Regions from separate parts of the Pandoraea sp. NPDC090278 genome, predicted to be linked through region 2. Evidence: predicted binding sites of a transcription regulator. Region 2 holds the regulator's gene; each other region holds the start of a gene.

Region 1 (6,846 bases), on a different contig from region 2:
GCAGCACCGACCTTGATCACGGCAACACCGCCGGCCAGCTTGGCCACGCGCTCTTGCAGCTTTTCACGGTCGTAGTCGCTGGTGGCTTCTTCGATCTGGGCGCGGATCTGCTTGACGCGCGCTTCGATGTTCACGGCTTCACCGGCGCCATCGATGATGATGGTGTTTTCCTTGCCGATTTCGATGCGCTTGGCTTGACCCAGCTCAGCCAGCGTAGCCTTTTCCAGCGTCAGGCCGATTTCTTCGGCGATGACCTGGCCGCCCGTCAGGATGGCGATGTCTTCCAGCATGGCCTTGCGGCGGTCGCCGAAGCCCGGTGCCTTGACGGCGCAGGTCTTCAGGATGCCACGGATGTTGTTGACCACCAGCGTTGCCAGGGCTTCGCCCTCGACGTCTTCGGCGATGATCAGCAGCGGACGGCCAGCCTTGGCGACTTGCTCGAGCACCGGCAGCAGGTCACGGATGTTCGACACCTTCTTGTCGAACAGCAGGACGAACGGGTTCTCCAGGATCGCGACTTGCTTTTCCGGGGTGTTGATGAAGTACGGCGAGAGGTAGCCGCGGTCGAATTGCATACCTTCGACGACGTCCAGCTCGTCTTGCAGCGACTTGCCGTCTTCGACGGTGATCACGCCTTCCTTGCCGACCTTGTCCATTGCCTTGGCAATGTAGTCACCGATCGAGGTGTCGCTGTTGGCCGAGATCGAGCCGACTTGAGCGATTTCCTTGTTCGTGGTGCAGGGCTTGCTGATCTTGCGCAGTTCTTCGATAGCAGCGGCGACAGCCTTGTCGATACCGCGCTTCAGGTCCATCGGGTTCATGCCCGAGGCAACGTACTTCATGCCTTCGCGAACGATCGACTGAGCCAGCACCGTTGCGGTGGTGGTACCGTCGCCGGCGTTGTCGCTGGTCTTGGAAGCCACTTCCTTGACCATTTGCGCGCCCATGTTCTGGAGCTTGTCCTTGAGTTCGATTTCCTTGGCGACCGACACACCGTCCTTGGTCACGGTCGGGCCGCCGAAGCTGCGCTCGAGCACGACGTTACGACCCTTCGGGCCCAGGGTCACCTTGACGGCGTTAGCGAGGATGTTGACACCCTCAACCATCTTGGAACGAGCGGCATCGCCGAAAACGACTTCTTTAGCTGCCATTGCATTAACTCCTTGGATTCTTTACGTAGATGTCTGGGGGCAGACGGTCTTAGGCGGCCACGACGGCCATGATGTCTTCTTCGCGCATGACCAGCAGTTCCTGGCCATCGACCTTCACGCCTTGGCCGGCGTACTTGCCGAACAGAACGCGGTCGCCCACCTTCACGTCGAGTGCGATCAACTTGCCTTGATCATCGCGCTTGCCCGGGCCGACGGCCAGGATCTCGCCCTGGTCCGGCTTTTCGGCGGCGGCTTCCGGGATCACGATGCCCGATGCCGTCTTCGTTTCGTTATCCAGGCGCTTGACAATAACGCGGTCATGCAAGGGACGAAGGTTCATTACAAGCTCCTCTTTCTCTCAGTGAGATCGTCAAAACTAAATATGCAAACATTTGCATATTTGGTGAATTCATGGCGTTAGCACTCTGCGCCAACGAGTGCTAATTATAGGGACGGGGTTTTACGATTTCAAGACGCGGGGTTTTCCCGGAGGCAAAGAAAATCCCGAACGAACGCCATCAATGGCCTAAAACGCCCCGACTGGCGGAAACATTTATTTATTTGGACGGGAAAATCCGGCGGCCTGAATGGCGGTGACGCACGCCGAGTCTCCCGGGCAACCCCTGACTTGCCGGGGTATTGCGCACGGAGTAAAAGTCGGATCACCCACTCACCGTCCCGAGGGTCGTGCGCCGATGGACCAGCCCGTCAAGCTCAACGCCGATTCGCTCGGGATCACCGAGTCCGTGATCATGGGGATCGCCGGCACCGCACCGGCATACAGCATCGAGATCACGACATCCACGATCATCGGCACGGCAGGTACCCTGTCGCCCGCGAGCATTCTGGTGTGCGGGCTGGTCATGTTCGGCATTGCCTACGCATTCATCAACATGAATCGGGCGCTGGCGAGCGCCGGGACGTCCTACTCGTGGGTCAGCATGGTATTCGGGCGCACGCTGGGCTTCTTCGCGGGCTGGGCGCTGCTGGTGTTGTGCTGCGTGTTCATGGTGTCGGCCATGATCCCAGCGGCGAATGCCACACTGCTCATCTTCGACCGGCCCATGATGAACAACGTCCACTACGTGACGCTCATCGCCGCGGCGTGGCTCACCTTCGTGAGCGCGGTCGTCGTCAAGGGCATCAAGCTGACGAGCCATGTGCAGGTATTGATGACGATCGTAGAAGGCGTGATCCTGTTTGCGATCATTGTGGCGAGCTTCTTCGTCTTCCCACATGCGCCACAGCACGCGTTCTCGCTGTCCTGGTTCTCCCCGCTAGCTTTCACACCGCAGGCCTTCGCCAACAGCGCGCTGGTGTCGATCTTCTTTTTCTACGGCTGGGACGTCACTATGAATCTCAGCGAAGAAACACGCGACTCGAATCGCACGCCGGGACGTGCGGCGTTCTGGTCGATGGTGTTTCTGATGATGTTCTTCCTGATCTTCATCGTCATCGCGCTGCTGGGGCTATCCGATGCCGAAATCCAGCACTACAACACGAACATCATTTTCGCGATTGCGGAAAAGCTCTTCGGGCCGACGTGGGGCTATGTGGCAATCGTCGCAGTTTTGCTAAGCACGGTGGGGACGGTCGAGACGCAGGTGCTGCAATTCACGCGCACCCTTTTCGCGAAGAGCCGCGACGGTGCGCTGCACCAGCGTTACGCGCGGTTGCATCCACGCTGGCAGACACCGCACGTGGCCATCTTCTTCATCTGGGTCGCCGGGATGGTGTTGCTACTGATGTCATCGTATCTGCCGACCATCAACGTCATCCTGCAGGATTCGATCACCGCCATCGGCTTTCAGATCTGCTTCTATCTTGGGCTGACGGGGATGGCGTGCGGATGGTACTACCGCAAGACGCTCACACAGGGCCCGTGGGTGGCCGTGATGCATGTTGTCTGGCCAGTGGTCAGCGGTGTTTTTCTTTTCTTTATTGCGCTCTACAGCGTGCCGACGTTCGACTGGGTGACGAACATCGTCGGCATGGGCGGGATCGCAATCGGCGCAATCCCGCTCATGTTGAATCGAAAGAAGATCTGGGGCGCCCGCGCAGCGTAAGCTCAGGCGAACTTTTCCTTAAGGAACGCGACGATGTAAGGCGTTGCGGCGGCCGCCACGGTCGACGCGGTCGCCGGATCGATGCCCATGCGTCCGGCGAGCGATTCGGCCACACGTCCGGTCAGCATGCCTGCGCCGCCGTCCTCGATGGATTTGAAAAAGCCGTCGCCTCGCACCAGACCGGCAGCAAACCCCGCCAGAAAGCTCTTCCCGGCGTGATCGCCCATCAATCCGCCGCCCTCACCGCCCTGTTCCTGCACACTTTCGTGGGCGGCTTGCGTCGCCTGACTCAGCATCTGCTGGGCGTCATCGCCACTGATGCCTTGTGCGGTCAATGCCTGCGTTGCCTGGCTGCCGTGCTCCGAGGCCAGGAATTCGGAAACAAGTTGTTGAACGTCCATGGAACACCTTCGTGCAAAGGGGAAAATCGGATGCCCCATCAGGGCGAAAAATGGGAACGCAGCATCCATCGGAGACCACCGGACACTGCTGTCGCCACTATATGAAATCCGACTCCCCCCTGCCAGCGAAATACGGTAACGATCCGTAACGAATCGCAGCACCGAAATTTCACGATGTTACATGCGACGAAACGCGTTGCTTTGGCACCCGCGCCGCCCGACCTGAACCTGCGCGAACCTGCGATCAGAAGCGGGTCCGGATACCGCCGGTCAGCTCCACCTGATTATTCGCGCCATAGGTGCCAGCCACGGTGTAACCACTGTGGAGCTTCATATAATCGCCCGCCACATACACCTCCGTGCGCTTGGACAGGTGATAAAACACCGACGCGTACAACGTCTCCTTATAGCCACTCCCGACACCGTTGGTCAGGCTGAATGCGCCGACGTTCGCGTTCGGCACATTGCCGTCGGCGTCATACGCCACATTGCTCGCGTGCATTTGCTGATAGCCCAGCTCGTAATCGAAGCGTCCTTGCGGCGCCAGCTTCATCGACACTGTCCAGGCGTTGTCGCGACGTTGACCCAACGCCCCCTGATCCCCGGTGTAGTGGAAATACCCGGCGTTCAGCCGAACAATACCGAACGTGTAGTTGCCGCCAACCGAGTACGACTGATTGGTGTAGCCAGCACGATTCCCATGACTGTAGAATCCCGACACATTGAACGGCCCGCCGTTGTAGCCAAGTGCCACCTGATAGTTCGAACCAACGGCAAAGTTGGTGGTGTTACCGAACGCGTAGCCAGCGCTCATGAACACGCCGTTATTGAACAACTTCTTCCACGCGACACCATTGTTATAGCGAGTTCCCGTTGCACTCGCCGCGTAGAAAATCATCTGCTTGAAGTTGTTCGAATTCGTCCAGCCGCCTTCTTCAGTCGTCAATGCCGCAGCGCCATACGGGTCTCCGTAAATTGTCGACGCGTCGCGCGCGATCGTGTTCTGGAAGCCTATCGTGAGCTTGCCCAACGTCGGGTCTTCGACACCGACCCAGGCATCGCGATCGAAAATCTGCCCTGGATCCTCCGCATTGCCGTTGGAAACCACGAACTCACTCTCCAGCCGGAAGATGATGTGCGTGCCGTTGCCAATGTCCTCCGAGCCTTTCAGGCCCCAGCGCGACCCGCTGAACCACGGTTCGCCGTCGTTGCCGATACCGACGGTCTTCGCGCCGTTCGGTCCGGCATTGCTGCGATACGTCGGCACGCTCACGTCCATCAAACCATACAGCGTGACGTTCGACTGAGCTTGTGCCTGCCCCGCGCCAACGGCGCAAACCGCCCCAGCGGCGATGGCCGCAGCCATCGTTGTGCTTTTCAAACGCATCTCCTTGTCCCTCTCTCTTATGGTTAGGTAGCCGATCTGACGTCGTGTCAGTCGTGATGACGGCGGACGCCTCTCGCGAAGTCACTCCATCCGTTGCCGTGCCATCGAAAACCATCGTAGCCAGCGCGACCTTTCACGAACCTGTCGCGCCACCAGGGGACAACTCGGGGGAAATGCCTATTCCCAGACTGGGGGCATCAAACGTCGTCGGGCGACGGCTTCGCGCGCAGCACGTAACCAAACCCACGCAACGTCAGGATCTGAGCGGATGAGTGCATCAGATGTTTGCGAAGACGATGGATGTAGGTGTCGATCACTTCGCTGCCGGCATCGTCATCCAGGCTGAACACGCTTTCCATCAGTTTGAGCTTCGGGACAGTCTTGCCCTGACGCAGCATGAGGGTTTCGAGAATGGCGTGTTCGCGTCGGCGAAGCACTAACGCCACGCCGTTTTGATGAAATTCCCGGGTACCAAACCGGTAATGAAGATCGCCGCAAGTGAGCGCTTCTGCCCGCTCGCTCGAATGACGCCGGATCAGCGCCTTCACGCGCGCGACCAATTCGCGCGCATCGACCGGCTTGACGACGTAGTCGTCGGCGCCGGTATCAAGGCAACTCACCTTGTCGTCGGTCGAGCCGTGTGCAGTGAGCATCAACACGGGGACGTTGTCGCGCCGCCGCCTCAGACGCGCCAGAACATCTTTACCGCTCATACCGGGCAAGCGCATATCGAGCAACACCGCATCGTAATGCTGCGTCGTCAGCACCAGATCGGCGCCCTCGCCGTCGCCGACACAATCCACGACGAAGTTTTCGTCACGCAGCAGCGCGACCACCCAATGCGCGAGTTCGGCGTTGTCTTCTACAAGCAAGAGTTTCATGCGAGCCCTCCCTGCCATGCGCGCATACGCACCGTCGCGACGAGTCCCACGCCATCCGCACCGGCGTCGAGCCGTACAGTGCCGCCGTGAGAGTGCGCTATTTCCCGCACAATCGCCATGCCCAGCCCCGTCCCCTCGGCCGTCGTTTCACCGCGGTAGAAACGCTGAAAGACACGGTGCAACCTGTCCGCCGGAATGCCCGGCCCGTTGTCGGCGACCTGCATCACCACCTCGCCTCCTTCGCGCCGACAACTGGCCGTGACGCGCCCGCCACACTGGGTGTAGCGCAACGCGTTGTCGACGAGGTTCGTCATCAGCGCCGTAATCAGGCTGGCGTTGCCTGCGATAAACGTGTCGACGGACAAGTCCGCCCCGAGATCGATGCGACGTTGCTGCGCGATCATCAGCAACTCGGCGAGCATGTCCGACATGACCGCCGCCACATCCACCTTGTCGCGATAGCTATGCGACGACGCCGATTCCGCCTGCGCAAGCAGAAGCAATTTCGACGTGAGTTCCGCCATCCGGCGGCTGCTGCGTTGCATGCAACGCAAGGTGTCCGCAAGATGGGGATCGGGGTTGTGACAGCGGCGCGCGACCTGAATCTGCGCATCCAGTACCGACAGCGGCGTGCGCAACTGATGCGCCGCATCGGCAATGAACTGGCGTTGTGTCGCCGCGTGAAGGTGCAGCCGGTCGATGCACTGATTGATCGCGTCGACAATCGGATGCAACTCAACGTGCAGGCGTTCGGCGCGGATCGGCAAAAGCTGCATCGGCTCACGATTCGCAACATCGTTCTTGAGCTTCATCAACGGGCGCAGCTCGAACGTGAGGCCTAACCAGACGAACAACGCGGCAATCGCCAGCATGATCGCTTGTCGCAGCAACTGCGGATGCCACAGCGCCTGAATCATCGCGCTGCGCGACGCCTGAGTCTTGCCGACGACAATCGTAATA
Region 2 (6,846 bases):
CCCTCACGCGTGCGCGTTTCTGTGCGGGCGACGAGACCATCGGCGCGACGTTCGAGAATATCCGTGCGCAGGTGCTGGCCACGCCCCGTGAGGCATCGGCGCTGGCACAGGAAATCGTGGCGATGCGTCGCAAGGTGCTCGAAGGGCATCCGAACGGGACGAAGCTGTTCGATCTGAAGCATGACCGGGGCGGCATGGTGGACATCGAATTCACTGTGCAGTATCTGGTGCTGCTGCACTCGGGCGCGCACCCGGCGCTGCTGCGAAATGCTGGCAACATCGCCTTGCTGCGCGAGGCGGCGCAGTTGGGGTTGATCGATACCAAGCTCGCGGAAGACGCAGCAGCGGCGTATCGCTTGTATCGCAAGCGTCAGCACAAGTTGCGTCTGGACGGCGTGGAAGCGGCGCGCGTGCCGGGCGCGGACGTCGAGGCGGAGCGTCAGGCCGTGATGGCGCTGTGGGATTCGGTGTTCGCAGACGCGGGGCCGGTTTGACGATCTGACGCGTGGACGTCGCTTGAACGCACACGCTTGAAAAACAACGGGCGGCCGATGATGGGCCGCCCGTTGTTTATTGGAGAATGTCGATGTTGTCGACGACGCTCAGAGCGCTAGCATCTCCCGCGCGTGCTTGCGCGTCGTCGCCGTAATCTCCACACCACCCAGCATCCGCGCGATTTCCTCGACGCGTTCGGTGCGTCCCAGCGGCTCGATCTCGCTCATCGTCGTATCGCCGTCGCTGCGTTTGCTCACCCGCAGATGCTGATGGCCGAGGGCGGCGACTTGCGGCAGGTGGGTCACGCACAGCACCTGACGTCCCTGACCCAATTCGCGAAGCAGGCGACCGACCACTTCGGCCACCGCGCCGCCAATCCCGGAATCGACTTCGTCGAAGATCAGTGTTGGCGTGAGACTCGCGCTGCTGGCGATCACCTGCAAGGCGAGGCTGATGCGGGCGAGTTCGCCGCCCGAGGCGACTTTGGCGAGCGGACGTGTCGGCACGCCCGGGTGTCCGGCGACGAGAAATTCGACCGTCTCCAGCCCGAACGACTGTGGCTCGGGCGTTGCCGTGAGCGCGACTTCGAAGCGTCCGCCCGGCATCGAGAGGTCCTGCATTGCCCGGGTCACTTCGCGCGAGAGCGAAGCCGCCGCTTTAGCGCGCGCCTTCGACAAGTCCTTCGCCAGCTTGAGAAATTCGGCCTGCGCCGCGTCGGCCGCAGCTTGCATGGCGGCCGTGTCGGCTGACGCCGTCAACTCTTCCAGTTGCGCGCGACGCTCCGCCAGCTCGGCGGGCAATTGCTCGGGCGTCACACGGAATTTGCGCGCGGCTGAATGCAGGGCATCGAGTCGTTGTTCGACAACCGCCAGACGCTCCGGATCGAGATCGATGCGTTGCGCGTAATGCGTGAGCGAATGGACCGCTTCGCGAAGCTGAATCTCAGCGGGTTCCAGTGCGGCGAGCGTGTCGGCCAGCCCGGCGTCGATCTCAGCGAGTTCGCGGATCTGATGCACGACATGCCCGAGCGACGGGACGATGGCCCCGTCGGCTTCGGCGAGTGCGTCGAGCGCACCTTGCACGCCGTTGATGAGACTCGCCGCGTGAGAGAGCCGCCGATGCTCGGCGCTCACGTCGTCCCATTCGCCTTCCTGCGGGCCCAGCTTGTCGAGTTCGGACGTCTGCCATTCGAGACGTTCGCGCTCCAGTTGCAGTTCGCGGTCGCGTCCGTGCGCTTCCTCGCAGCGCTTGACGAGACGTCGCCACTCCTTGTGAGCGGCAGCGGTATCGGCAGCGAGGGTGGTCGCGCCCGCGTGCGAGTCGAGCAGGCGGCGTTGCGCGTCCGGGCGCAGCAACTGCTGGTGCGCGTGCTGGCCGTGAATGTCGACGAGCATTTCGCCGAGTTCGCGCATTTGTGTGAGCGTGGCGGGTGTGCCGTTGATGAAGGCGCGTGAGCGACCGCCAGCGTCGAGCACACGGCGCAGCAGCACCCCGCCGTGTTCTTCGAGCGAGAGCGCCTGCGCTTGCAGCCAGGCTTCGAGATCGGGGCGTGCTTCGGCATCGGCGGCGAATTCAGCAGTGATGTCGGCGCGCGCTTGTCCGTTGCGCACCATGCTGGTGTCGCCGCGCTCGCCCATCGCGAGCGCCAGCGCATCGATCAGAATCGATTTGCCCGCGCCGGTCTCCCCCGAAAACACGGTGAAGCCGGCGGAGAATTCCAGATCGAGACGATCGACGATCACGAAATCGCGAATCGAGAGACTGCGTAGCATGGGATGTCGGGTGAGGCGTGGAGTCAGTTCTGCGGCGTATCTTCGTCGGAGATATGCTCGTTCCAGTGCAGCTTGCGGCGCAGCGTCGCGTAGTAGTTGTAGCCGACCGGGTGCAGAAACGTCACCTGATGCTGGGAGCGGCCGACCAGAATCTGGTCGCCCTGACGCAGTTCGGCAAACGACTGCATATCGAAATTGGCGCCGACTTCGCGACCGCCGGTAATCGTGATGACGATGTCGCTCGAATCCGGTAGCACGATCGGACGATTCGACAGCGCGTGCGGTGCGATCGGCACGAGCACCACGCCACCGAGGCGCGGATGCAGGATCGGGCCGCTCGCCGAGAGGGCGTAGGCCGTCGAGCCCGTGGGCGTCGCGACGATCAGGCCGTCGGAGCGCTGCTTGTACATGAAGCGGCCATCGACGTCGACACGCAACTCCACCATCCCCGAGATCCCCGAGCGGTTCACGACCACATCGTTGAACGCCAGCGTCTCGAAGAGCGTCTGGCCGTCGCGTTCGATGCGTGCGGCCAGCAGGGTGCGTTGTTCGGCTTCGAAGTGTCCTTCGAGCATGGCGGGCACGACCTGACGCATCTCGTCGAGCGGAATGTCGGTGATGAACCCGACGCGGCCGTGGTTCACGCCGATGAGCGGCACCTTCGAGGCGGCCAGCTGACGGCCGACGCCGAGCATCGTGCCGTCGCCGCCGACCACGACGGCCACGTCGGCTTGCGTGCCGATTTCCTGGATGTCGAGGGTGCGGTACGGATCGGCACCTGCGCCGATGTTATGCGCAGTGTCGCGCTCGAAGACGACATGATGCCCACGCTGGGCGATGCATGCCGCGAGCGTGAGCAATGGTTCGGCGACGCCGTCGGCGTGGTACTTCCCGACGAGCGCCACGGTCTTGAAGGGGCTCCCAGTTTTCATGCCGCCATTACACCATAAGTCGATGACAGCAACCATCGCCAACGCACGGCCTGCAACGGTTCCTCTGGCCAGGTAACGCGAGGCCCGATTTAGGGGGAACAGAGCCCACGTTTCGCGTTACAATTTTTGCCATGCTAGATCAACGTGCGCAAACGCTTCTCAAAACCCTGATCGAACGGTACATCGCAGATGGCCAGCCGGTCGGCTCGCGCACGCTCTCACGCTTCTCGGGCCTCGACCTGTCGCCCGCGACGATCCGCAACGTGATGTCCGATCTCGAAGCGATGGGTTTCGTGGCCAGCCCGCATACGTCGGCCGGTCGCGTGCCGACGCCGCGGGCGTACCGTCTGTTCGTCGACACGATGCTGTCGGTGCGCCCGCTCGAAGAGGCCGTGCACCAACTGGCGACGCAGGTGCAGACTAGTCTGCAACCGGCAGGCCCGCAACAGTTGATCGCCTCCGCCGCACAGGTGCTCTCGCATCTGTCGCAGTTCGCGGGCGTGGTGCTCACACCGCGCCGCAGCCAGACCTTCCGTCATATCGAATTCCTGCGTCTGTCCGATAAGCGCGTGCTGCTCATCATCGTCACGCCCGACGGCGACGTGCAGAACCGCATCATCCTGACGGAAAAGGATTATTCCCCAGCGCAACTGGTCGAAGCGGGGAACTACCTGAACGCCAACTTCGGTGGTCATAGCTTCGACGACGTGCGCACTTACTTGCGTGGCGAACTCGATGCGCTGCGCTCGGACATGAGCGCGCTGATGCAGGCCGCCGTGCAGGCAGGCAGCGACGCCATGGCCGACACTACGCGCGAGAGCGTGCTGATTTCGGGCGAGCGCAACCTGCTGGGCGTGGAGGATCTGTCGTCGAACATGGAGCGTCTGCGCAAGCTGTTCGACGTGTTCGAGTCCAAGACCGGCCTGCTGCAACTGCTCGACGTGTCGAGCCGCGCACAAGGGGTGCAGATCTTCATCGGCGGCGAGTCGAGCCTCGTGCCGATCGAGGAGATGACGGTCGTCACGGCCCCTTACGAAGTCGACGGCGAAGTCGTCGGTACGCTCGGCGTGATCGGACCGACGCGCATGGCGTACGAGCGTGTCATCCCCATCGTCGACATCACCGCCAAGCTGCTCTCCAACGCGCTCAGTCATCACTGAGCGGCAGGCTGGCGCGTTCGCGCAGTGGCCGATTCGTCCATTCCCGGTTACAACCCCGTAGCATTCCTTTACACGCTGTCACACACGGCAGGCTTAGGCTTGAAGCGTCACTTGCGGCGAGGTCGTTCGAGTTTGTCATCGGACTCGCCGGAGGATTCGGACAGAACAACAAGGTGGCTGATCGCCAACGCCTGCAAGCCGCGCACGGCATGCCCACCGAAAGGGCCCGGAGTGTTTATGAAATCCCTGATCTCCTGGCGGACGACGGTCCGCTCCCTTGGCGTCGGGCTGGCGCTGGGTCTGCTGGGCGCCGTCGGTGCGCCAGGACTGGCACAAGCGCAGAGCGCCGATCCGCCGGGGCGCGTCGCGCGTCTCTCCGAGTTCGACGGCACCGTCACCTACGCCCCCGCAGGCACGAGCGAGTGGCGCTATGCGGACCGCAACCGTCCGCTTACGACGGGCGATGCCATCTGGGTCGACCGCAACAGCCGGGCCGAGATGCACGTGGGCGGCACGGCGGTGCGTATGGGCGCGTCGACCAGCCTGACGCTGTCCGCCGTCACCGACCAGAATGTGCAACTGAACGTAACGCAGGGCACCGTCGGTGTGCGCCTGCGCAGCTTCGATCCGAATCAACCCTACGAGATCGATACGCCGAATCTGGCGTTCGTGCCGCAACAGGCCGGTGAATATCGTGTGGACGTCGATCCGAACGGCGTCACGACGGTGAGCGTCTCGCGCGGTGCGGGCACGGCGTACGGACAAGGGGCGTCGGTCCCGCTCCAGCAAGGGCAACGGGTCGCGTTCGTCGGTCAGAACCTGACACAGCAGCAGACCGGCCCGCTCACGGCCGACGCTTTCGATCAGTGGATGCGCGATCGCGACGCACGTGAAGACGCCTCCGTCTCCGCACGTTACGTGCCGCGCGACATGACCGGCTTCGAGAGTCTGGACGACTATGGCTCGTGGCAGGAAACGCCGAGCTACGGCGCCGTGTGGGTGCCGTCCAACATGCCGTCGGGCTGGGCGCCTTACCGCACGGGCCACTGGGTCTGGGTCGACCCGTGGGGCTGGACGTGGGTGGACGATGCGCCGTGGGGCTTCGCGCCGTATCACTACGGACGCTGGGCTTACGTGGATGCCCGCTGGTGCTGGGTGCCGGGGCCGGTGGCGGTGCGTCCGGTGTATGCCCCCGCGCTGGTTGGCTGGGTCAGCGGTAGCAGCGGCGGCAATCAGTGGGGGGTGTCGTTCGCGGCCGGGGGCGTGGGGCTCGCGTGGTTCGCGCTTGGGCCGCATGACCCGTACCGTCCGGCGTATCACGCCAGTTCGTCGTACATCACGAACATCAATCGCTCGACGAACATTCGTACGACCAATATCACCAACAACATCAACACCACCACCATCAACAACGTCTATGTGAACCGCAACGTGCGGGGCGCTGTGTCGACGATGCCCGCGCAGGCCTTCGTGCAGGGACGCCCCGTGGGCGCACCGACCGCGCTGGCAGCCCCGCGCGGTGCGCAGACGTGGCGCGTCGGCAATACGCCGGGCGTAGCCCCGGTGCAGCAAAGTGTGTTCGGTAACAGCCGTCCGGCAGCAGGGGCGCCGCCCGCAGGTGTGTTCAACCGGCAGGTGCTGGCGACGCGTGCGCCGGTCGCCCGCGGCATGCCGTCGCGTGAGCTGACGAGCCAGTTGCACGCCGTGCCGAACGCGGGCGGTGCGCCGCTGGTGTTCGGTCAGAACGGGCAGCAAGTGCGCAATCTTGGCGCGGGCGGTCCGAATGGAGCGAACGGGACGAATGCTCCGAATGGCCAGCCACGCATCGCGCCCCGTGTGACGGTCGTCAGCACGCATGGGCCGGTCGGTGCACCGATTGGCACGAACGGTGCGATGCCCGCGCAGCCTGCGCTGGGCGCGACCGGTGCCGCCGGGGCGACAGCAGGGCATGGCGGCTTGCCTGCGACCGGCGCTGTGCCGCCGATGCACGGCGCGCCGGGGGTGCCCGGACAGCCGGGTGTCCCGGGAGCACCGGGGCATGCTGGCGTACCGGGGCAGCCCGGTGTGCCGGGAACGCCGGGGGTTCCGGCGGAACCTGCCAATCCCGGCTATCCGGGACACGGCGTTTATCAGAATCGTCCGGGGCAATCGGCGGTGCAATCCCAACCCGCCGAGCGTCAGCCCGCGCCCTCAGGTGTTCCGCATCCGCCGGGTGTGAACGGTGCGATTCAGGGGCAGGGGCAGCCGTCGCCACGCGGCGAAGCGCCGCAAGCCGTCCCACAGCCGGGGCATGACGCCGCGCAGCGCGAGATGCAAATGCGTCGCCAATCACCGCAATCGCCCCAATCACCTACTGCACAGCCGGAAGCGCGCGGCGGACAAGCGACGCCCGCACCGCAACGTCAACAGCAACAACCGGAGGCGACCGAACCGGCCCGCCGTCCGCAGCAATGGCAGACGCAGCCGCGCCCGGAGCCGCAGCAGTTC
Region 3 (6,846 bases), on a different contig from region 2:
CGAACAGAGTCTCGTGCTGGGCCGCGAAGCGCCGATGGTCGTGATGATCGCGGGCGTGAACGGTGCTGGGAAGACGACCAGCATCGGCAAGCTCGCCAAGCACTTCCAGCACTACGGCCAGTCCGTGCTGCTGGCAGCGGGCGATACGTTCCGCGCGGCAGCCCGCGAGCAACTGGCGATCTGGGGCGAACGCAACAACGTCGCCGTCGTCGCGCAGGAAAGCGGCGATCCGGCAGCCGTCGTGTTCGACGCTGTGAGCGCCGCCCGCGCCCGCAAGATCGACATCGTGATGGCGGACACGGCAGGCCGTCTGCCCACGCAGTTGCATTTGATGGAAGAGCTCAAGAAGATCAAGCGTGTGCTGGGCAAGGCGGCCGACGGCGCGCCGCACGAAGTGCTGCTCGTCATCGACGCCAACACCGGCCAGAACGCGCTCACGCAGGTCAAGGCATTCGACGACGCCCTCCAGCTCACCGGTCTCATCGTGACCAAGCTCGACGGCACGGCCAAGGGCGGCATTCTGGCAGCCATCGCCCGTCAGCGTCCGGTCCCGGTGTACTTCATCGGCGTGGGCGAGAAGGTGGAAGACCTGCAACCGTTCTCGGCCCGCGAGTTCGCCGACGCCCTGCTGGGGTAAGCGCGAACAACACCGCGAAGCCAACGCATCAAAACAAACGGCCCGCACACTCACGTGGCGGGCCGTTTGCTTTTCGTCTGCGGAAAGACGTTACATCTGCTGAGCGACGAGCCCTGCGCAGAGCCCCCACATCATGAGGCCGACAACGCCGTCGAGAATCTGCCACGCGCGGGCACGCGAGAAGAGTGGTGCGAGCAAACGTGCGCCGTAACCGAGCGCCGTGAACCAGAGGATGGACGCGATCATCGCGCCACCCGCGAACCACATGTTGCCCGGCGACGGCTCGCGTGCGCCGATGCCGCCAAGCAGGATCACCGTGTCGAGATAGACGTGCGGGTTGAGCAGCGAAAGCATCAGCACGAGGCCGATGGCGCGTTGCCACGACATCTCCTGCGTCGCCGCGCGGCTACCGTCCGCCTGCAAGGCCCCTGCACCGCGAAACGCTGCGCGCCATGCGCGCAAGCCGTAGAGGAACAGGAACGCCGCGCCACCCCACGTCACGATCGTGATGAAGCGGGGATAAGCGGCAATCAGGCCGCCCATGCCCGCCACGCCCGCCGCGATCAGCGTCATGTCGCAGATCGCGCAGACCGTCACGACGATGCCTACGTGACGTCGCAAAATCCCCTGACGCAAGACGAACGCATTCTGCGCGCCAATTGCCATGATGAGGCTGGCGCCAAGCGCCATGCCCCGCCAGAAAGCCGGATCGATCATCGTGAGACTTACTCGGCGTCCGGTTGTGCTTCGGGTGCGGCGCGCTGGAACGCTTCGAGCGTCTGGCAATGCGCGTGGATGGCGGAGATACGCGGGAATTGCGTCATGTCGACCTTGAAGCGATTGGCGTTGTAGATCTGCGGCACGAGGCAGCAATCGGCCAGCGTCGGCGTATCGCCAACGACGAACTTGCCCGGCGACGTCTGTGCCGCGAGACGCGCTTCAAGCGCCTTGAACCCTTCCACGATCCAGTGCACGTACCAAGCGTTCTTCTGCTCTTCCGTCACGCCCATGTCGTGCTTGAGGAAACGCAGCACGCGCAGGTTGTCGATCGGGTGGATGTCGGCCGCGATGTCCAGCGCCAGTGCGCGGACCTGCGCACGCGTGGCCGGGTCGGACGGCAGCAGCGCGGGCGTGGGATGCACGTCTTCCAGATATTCGATGATGGCGAGCGACTGATGAATATTGACGTCGCCGTCGATGAACGTCGGCACCAGCGCATTGGCGTTGAGCGCTCGGTAGGCTGGCTTGAGATGTTCACCACCGTCGCGCACGAGATGCACCGGCACGATGTCGTAGTCGAGTCCCTTGAGGTTCAGGGCGATACGCACTCGGTAGGCCGCAGAACTGCGGAAATAGCTGTACAGCGTGAGCGTGGACATGGGGCTGACCTCGAAATCGAAAATGCGGGAAAAGCGGTAATTGGGGGAGACGCGGCGACCAGGGATCGTGAGAATCCGAGGGGGCCGCAAGCGCGCCCGAACACGAGATGGTACTGCAAGCGCTGGCCCCGATGACACCTGATTGCGTATGATGGATAGCGACTCTCCCACGAACCAGAAGCCGCATTCCACAGATAGCCGCGTCATGACCTCTGCCGCCCCCTTTGCCTGCGCCCCGCTGCTCAAGATCATCGCCCGTGGTGCGAAAGGCGCACGCGCGCTGAGCGCGGACGAAACTCGCACGCTGTTCGACGCCATCCTCGCCGACCGGGTCTCGCCCGCCGAGCTGGGCGGCGTACTGATCGCGTACCGCATCAAGGGCGAGACGCCCGTGGAACTGCGCGCCATGCTCGACGCCGCGCACGCCACGTTCACCCCGCTCGTCGCCCCGGCCGACGCCCCGCCGCCCGTGCTGCTGCCGAGCTACAACGGCGCGCGCAAACAACCGAACCTCACACCATTGCTGGCGCTGCTGCTCGCGCGCGACGGCATCCCGGTGCTGGTGCACGGACAACATCACAGCGGCGCGAATCGCGTCGGCACACAGGCGATCTTCGCGGAACTCGGTCATCCCGCGAGCCAATCGGCCGCCGAGGCGGAGGAAGCCCTGCGCACTCGCCGCGTCGCCTATCTGCCGATTGCGGCGTTGTCGCCTGCGCTGGAACGACTCCTGGAGATGCGTGCGGCACTCGGCGTGCGCAATTCCGGGCACACCGTCGTCAAGCTTTTGCAGCCCTTCGCCGGACCGGCGCTGCGGCTCGTGAACTACACACACCCGGAGTACCGGGAAACGCTGAGCGAGATGTTTGCCGACGCGACCAATAGCGCCGCCCCCGGCGTGCTGCTCGCACGCGGCACGGAAGGCGAACCGGTCGCGGATGCCCGTCGGCAGGCGGCGATAGATGGGTTTTCGGATGGGGCGTTCCGGTCGTGGCAGGAAGCGGAAGAAGGGGCTACCGGCGCACCGCCGTCCCTACCCGCAGCCGACGCCCCCGCCACTGCGCGTTGGATCGAAGCGGTGCTCGCCGGAGAGATGCCAGTGCCCGCCCCCATCGCCCGTCAGGTCGAAGTGATCCGTCAGACCATCGGACTAAGCGCGTCATCGACGCATTGAAACGAAATACGCACGCAACGTCGGATAACTCGCGCAAATTTCGTCACAAAATCGAAATGTCACCGAGAAATACGATATTTCCGGAACATTTCATCCCGAAACACATCAAATCTTCTGTTTTGGAGAGGACGCCCGGAGAGTACCGGGCGGGTCAGTCGGCCGACGCCATGCGGGTGGCCTGCCAGGAGATGACGAGCCACGCTTCGGCCAGCAGCTTGTGCACGGCCGTGTAGGTCATTTGCGACGCGAGCGAACCGGTCGCGGTTTCCAGTTCGACCTTGAGCTTGCCGGTGACGACCACCGTGTCGCCGAACTGGCGGAGTTCCTGCGCTTTCGGGTCAACGTCGATGTCGAGGTAACGGCGGCGGCCGGAGCTGATCGCGTCGAGAAACTCGCGCTTGGTCTCGCGTTTGCCATTCGAATGCACGTAGAACAGATCGTCCGCGAGGAGCTTTTCCAGCTCATCGACATCGCCTTCGATCATCGCTTCGAAGCGGGCCGATTCGAGTTGTCGTACCGCGTCAATGTGCTTTCCCGCCATGCTGACCTCCCATCCTTCGCCATCACTTTACGCTCGTGGCTTGGGTTGCAATTTACACCATCCGAGTCACGTTTGCGCCAGTGACTTCTCCCGTTTGACGGGGGGTGCTGGAAAACCCCAAGAAGCCGGAAACTTCCCGTCCGGTAAGGGTTCTAACGTCTTTAGCACTCATCGAAAGAGAGTGCTAAAATGCTTTCCCAGAGGCTAACCAGGAGTCCACCACTTGAGTACTGCCGCCAACAAGCATCCGACGACGCCGGCCACCGGCACGGCGCCGAATTCGCGTGCCCTCGCACTTGCCCCGTCGGCGCTGATGCTGCCGGGCAGTCTGGGCAATATCGACAGCTACATTCAGGCTGTCCATCGCATTCCCCTGCTCACCGCCGAGGAAGAGCAGTCGCTCGCCAAGCGTCTGCGTGAAAACGACGATCTCGAAGCCGCCCGCCAGCTCGTGCTTTCGCACCTGCGTCTGGTGGTCTCGATCGCGCGTAATTACCTCGGTTACGGTCTGCCGCACGCCGACCTGATTCAGGAAGGCAATATCGGCCTGATGAAGGCCGTCAAACGCTTCGATCCCACACAGGGTGTCCGGCTCGTGTCGTACGCCATGCACTGGATCAAGGCCGAGATTCACGAATACGTGCTGAAGAACTGGCGCACGGTCAAGGTCGCCACGACCAAGGCTCAGCGTAAGCTGTTCTTCAATCTGCGTAGCCAGAAGCAAGGCTTGCAGGCCTTCACGCCGGAAGAGATCGATCAGGTAGCACGCGATCTGAACGTCAAGCGTGAAGACGTCATCGAGATGGAAACGCGCATGTCGGGCGGCGATATCGCCCTCGAAGGTCACAGCGACGACGGCGACAGCGCGAGCTTCGCCCCGATCGCCTATCTGGCCGACTCCCATCAGGAGCCGACCGCCGTGATCGCCGCACGCGAGCGTGACCATCTGCAGAGCGACGGTCTGCAAACGGCGCTTGGCCGTCTCGACCCGCGCAGCCGCCGCATCATCGAAGCGCGCTGGTTGTCGGTCGCCGACGACGGCAGCGGTGGTGCCACGCTGCACGAACTGGCAGACGAATTCGGCGTCTCCGCCGAGCGTATCCGTCAGATCGAAGTAGCCGCTATGAAGAAGATGAAAGGCGCGTTGCAAGCCTACGCGTAATACCGGGATCGGGTGTCGAAGGCAGCGACAAATTGCCACACGACACTGCGATCCCCAAGTCGACGGAACATCGCCGACCGCCAAGCCCCGTGAAGCCCCGAGAGGTTCGCGGGGCTTTTTTATTGGACTTCGAAAGTTCATCCGCCATCTGATCGCGACTTGATGCATCGCAAGGTCCGCAACTGAGCCCGTCGATAGAATCGGCTCGTACGTAGCCATGCTGCGTGCGAAGGACGGCCCGGGGGCCGTTCGCCGCGCCGGACCCTTGTCTCGAATCCGCTTCTCATCTGCCGTTGCTCGCATTGGCAGATCCGCATCGAACCAGCGTCATCTGCGTGTCATCCGCCCCCGTGCGCTGCGGTTTGACATTTTCAAGCGATAAGGCAAAATGCGCCGAAAGTCGACGCTGTTCCCAACAACACGACTTTCGACGCCAGGAGCCGTCACGGATGGACACCCACTCTCCTAGCAGTCTGAAGCCTCACGCCACGGCCTCACCGGCAGCATCGGCCGCAGCGGTCCCGGCGCAGCCGACACCGGCAGCCACGGGCATCGTCGCCTGGACGATCCGGCGCTGGCGCACCCGCCCTTCCCGTTTTGCCCTCGAAATCCTAATCGTTCTCGCGATCAAGGTAGTACTCCTGTTCATTCTGAAGCACGCGTTCTTCGACGCTCCGATGGCCAAGCACATGCAATTGCCGCCGGACGTCGTGGCCCGCGCCCTGATAGGGCCGCAGGCCGTCGAAGCGCAGTCCCCCACCAAAAATCAAGGTGTCCGCCATGATCAGTAGCGAAGTCGTCGACCTCTCGCGCTTGCAGTTCGCCATAACGGCGCTGTATCACTTTCTGTTCGTCCCGCTCACACTGGGCCTGTCGTGGCTGCTCGTCATCATGGAATCGGTCTATGTGATGACCGGCAAGCAGATCTACAAGGACATGACCCAGTTCTGGGGCAAGCTCTTCCTGATCAACTTCGCGATGGGCGTGACCACGGGTCTCACGCTCGAATTCCAGTTCGGCACCAACTGGGCCTACTACTCGCATTACGTCGGCGACATCTTCGGTGTGCCACTCGCAATCGAAGGGTTGATGGCCTTCTTCCTGGAAGCCACGTTCGTCGGCCTGTTCTTCTTCGGATGGAACAAGCTCTCGCGCATCGGCCACCTCGCCACCACCTTCGCGGTGGCCCTCGGCTCGAACCTCTCGGCGCTGTGGATTCTCGTGGCCAACGGCTGGATGAATAATCCGATCGGGGCACACTTCAACTACGAGACCATGCGCATGGAGCTGAGCAGCATCTGGGAAGTGGTGTTCAACCCGGTCGCTCAGGTGAAGTTCGTGCACACGCTCTCGGCCGGTTATGTGACCGCCGCCATGTTCGTGCTCGGCATCTCTGCGTGGTACCTGCTCAAGCGTCGCGACGTGCCGTTCGCGCTACGCTCGTTCGCGGTCGCAGCGGGTTTCGGTCTGGCGTCCACGCTGTCCGTCATCGTGCTGGGCGACGAATCAGGTTACACCACGGGTGAAGTGCAGAAGGTGAAGCTCGCGGCCATCGAAGCGGAATGGGAGACGGCCAAGCCGCCCGCATCGTTCACGCTCTTCGGCTTCCCGAACCAGAAGGAACAACGCACCGACTACGCGGTGAAGATTCCCTGGGCGATGGGGCTGATCGCCACGCGCTCGGTCGACACGCCGGTCATCGGCCTCACGCAATTGCGCGACGAGCATAAGGACAACATCAAGCGCGGCATGATCGCGTTCGCAGCGCTCGAAAAGCTGCGCGGCGGCGATACGTCGCCAGCGGTGCGCGCCGAGTTCGACAAGTACAAGGACGACCTCGGCTACGGCCTGTTGCTCAAGAAGTACACGCCGAACGTCGTCGACGCCACGCCGGAACAGATCCTGATGGCGGCCAACGACACGATCCCGCCGGTCGCGCCCGTGTTCTGGTCG

Evidence for each region. Region 2 encodes HrcA, which represses chaperone genes, less so after heat shock. Its sites were predicted from a motif close to TTAGCACTCNNNNNNNNNGAGTGCTAA; they were not measured.
Region 1: ACIQWO_RS25800 (co-chaperone GroES) is a predicted target of HrcA. The motif match lies at 1,569-1,595, and genes of this name have one in related genera.
Region 3: rpoH (RNA polymerase sigma factor RpoH) is a predicted target of HrcA. The motif match lies at 3,893-3,919, and genes of this name have one in related genera.

The regions. Positions count from the first base shown of each region.
Region 1 is NZ_JBIVYJ010000009.1:65,374-72,219, forward strand. Features, by position in the region: gene groL (chaperonin GroEL) at 1-1,151, opposite strand, end outside; gene ACIQWO_RS25800 (co-chaperone GroES) at 1,201-1,491, opposite strand; gene ACIQWO_RS25805 (APC family permease) at 1,847-3,217, shown strand; gene ACIQWO_RS25810 (hypothetical protein) at 3,220-3,618, opposite strand; gene ACIQWO_RS25815 (porin) at 3,863-5,005, opposite strand; gene ACIQWO_RS25820 (response regulator) at 5,203-5,886, opposite strand; gene ACIQWO_RS25825 (sensor histidine kinase) at 5,883-6,846, opposite strand, start outside.
Region 2 is NZ_JBIVYJ010000006.1:34,385-41,230, reverse strand. Features, by position in the region: gene glnE (bifunctional [glutamate--ammonia ligase]-adenylyl-L-tyrosine phosphorylase/[glutamate--ammonia-ligase] adenylyltransferase) at 1-494, shown strand, start outside; gene recN (DNA repair protein RecN) at 603-2,267, opposite strand; gene ACIQWO_RS20740 (NAD kinase) at 2,291-3,235, opposite strand; gene hrcA (heat-inducible transcriptional repressor HrcA) at 3,331-4,359, shown strand; gene ACIQWO_RS20730 (DUF6600 domain-containing protein) at 4,597-6,846, shown strand, end outside.
Region 3 is NZ_JBIVYJ010000004.1:44,824-51,669, reverse strand. Features, by position in the region: gene ftsY (signal recognition particle-docking protein FtsY) at 1-637, shown strand, start outside; gene ACIQWO_RS15370 (LysE/ArgO family amino acid transporter) at 728-1,354, opposite strand; gene maiA (maleylacetoacetate isomerase) at 1,363-2,016, opposite strand; gene ybiB (DNA-binding protein YbiB) at 2,222-3,190, shown strand; gene ACIQWO_RS15355 (nuclear transport factor 2 family protein) at 3,342-3,731, opposite strand; gene rpoH (RNA polymerase sigma factor RpoH) at 4,045-4,893, shown strand; gene cydP (cytochrome oxidase putative small subunit CydP) at 5,343-5,684, shown strand; gene ACIQWO_RS15340 (cytochrome ubiquinol oxidase subunit I) at 5,674-6,846, shown strand, end outside.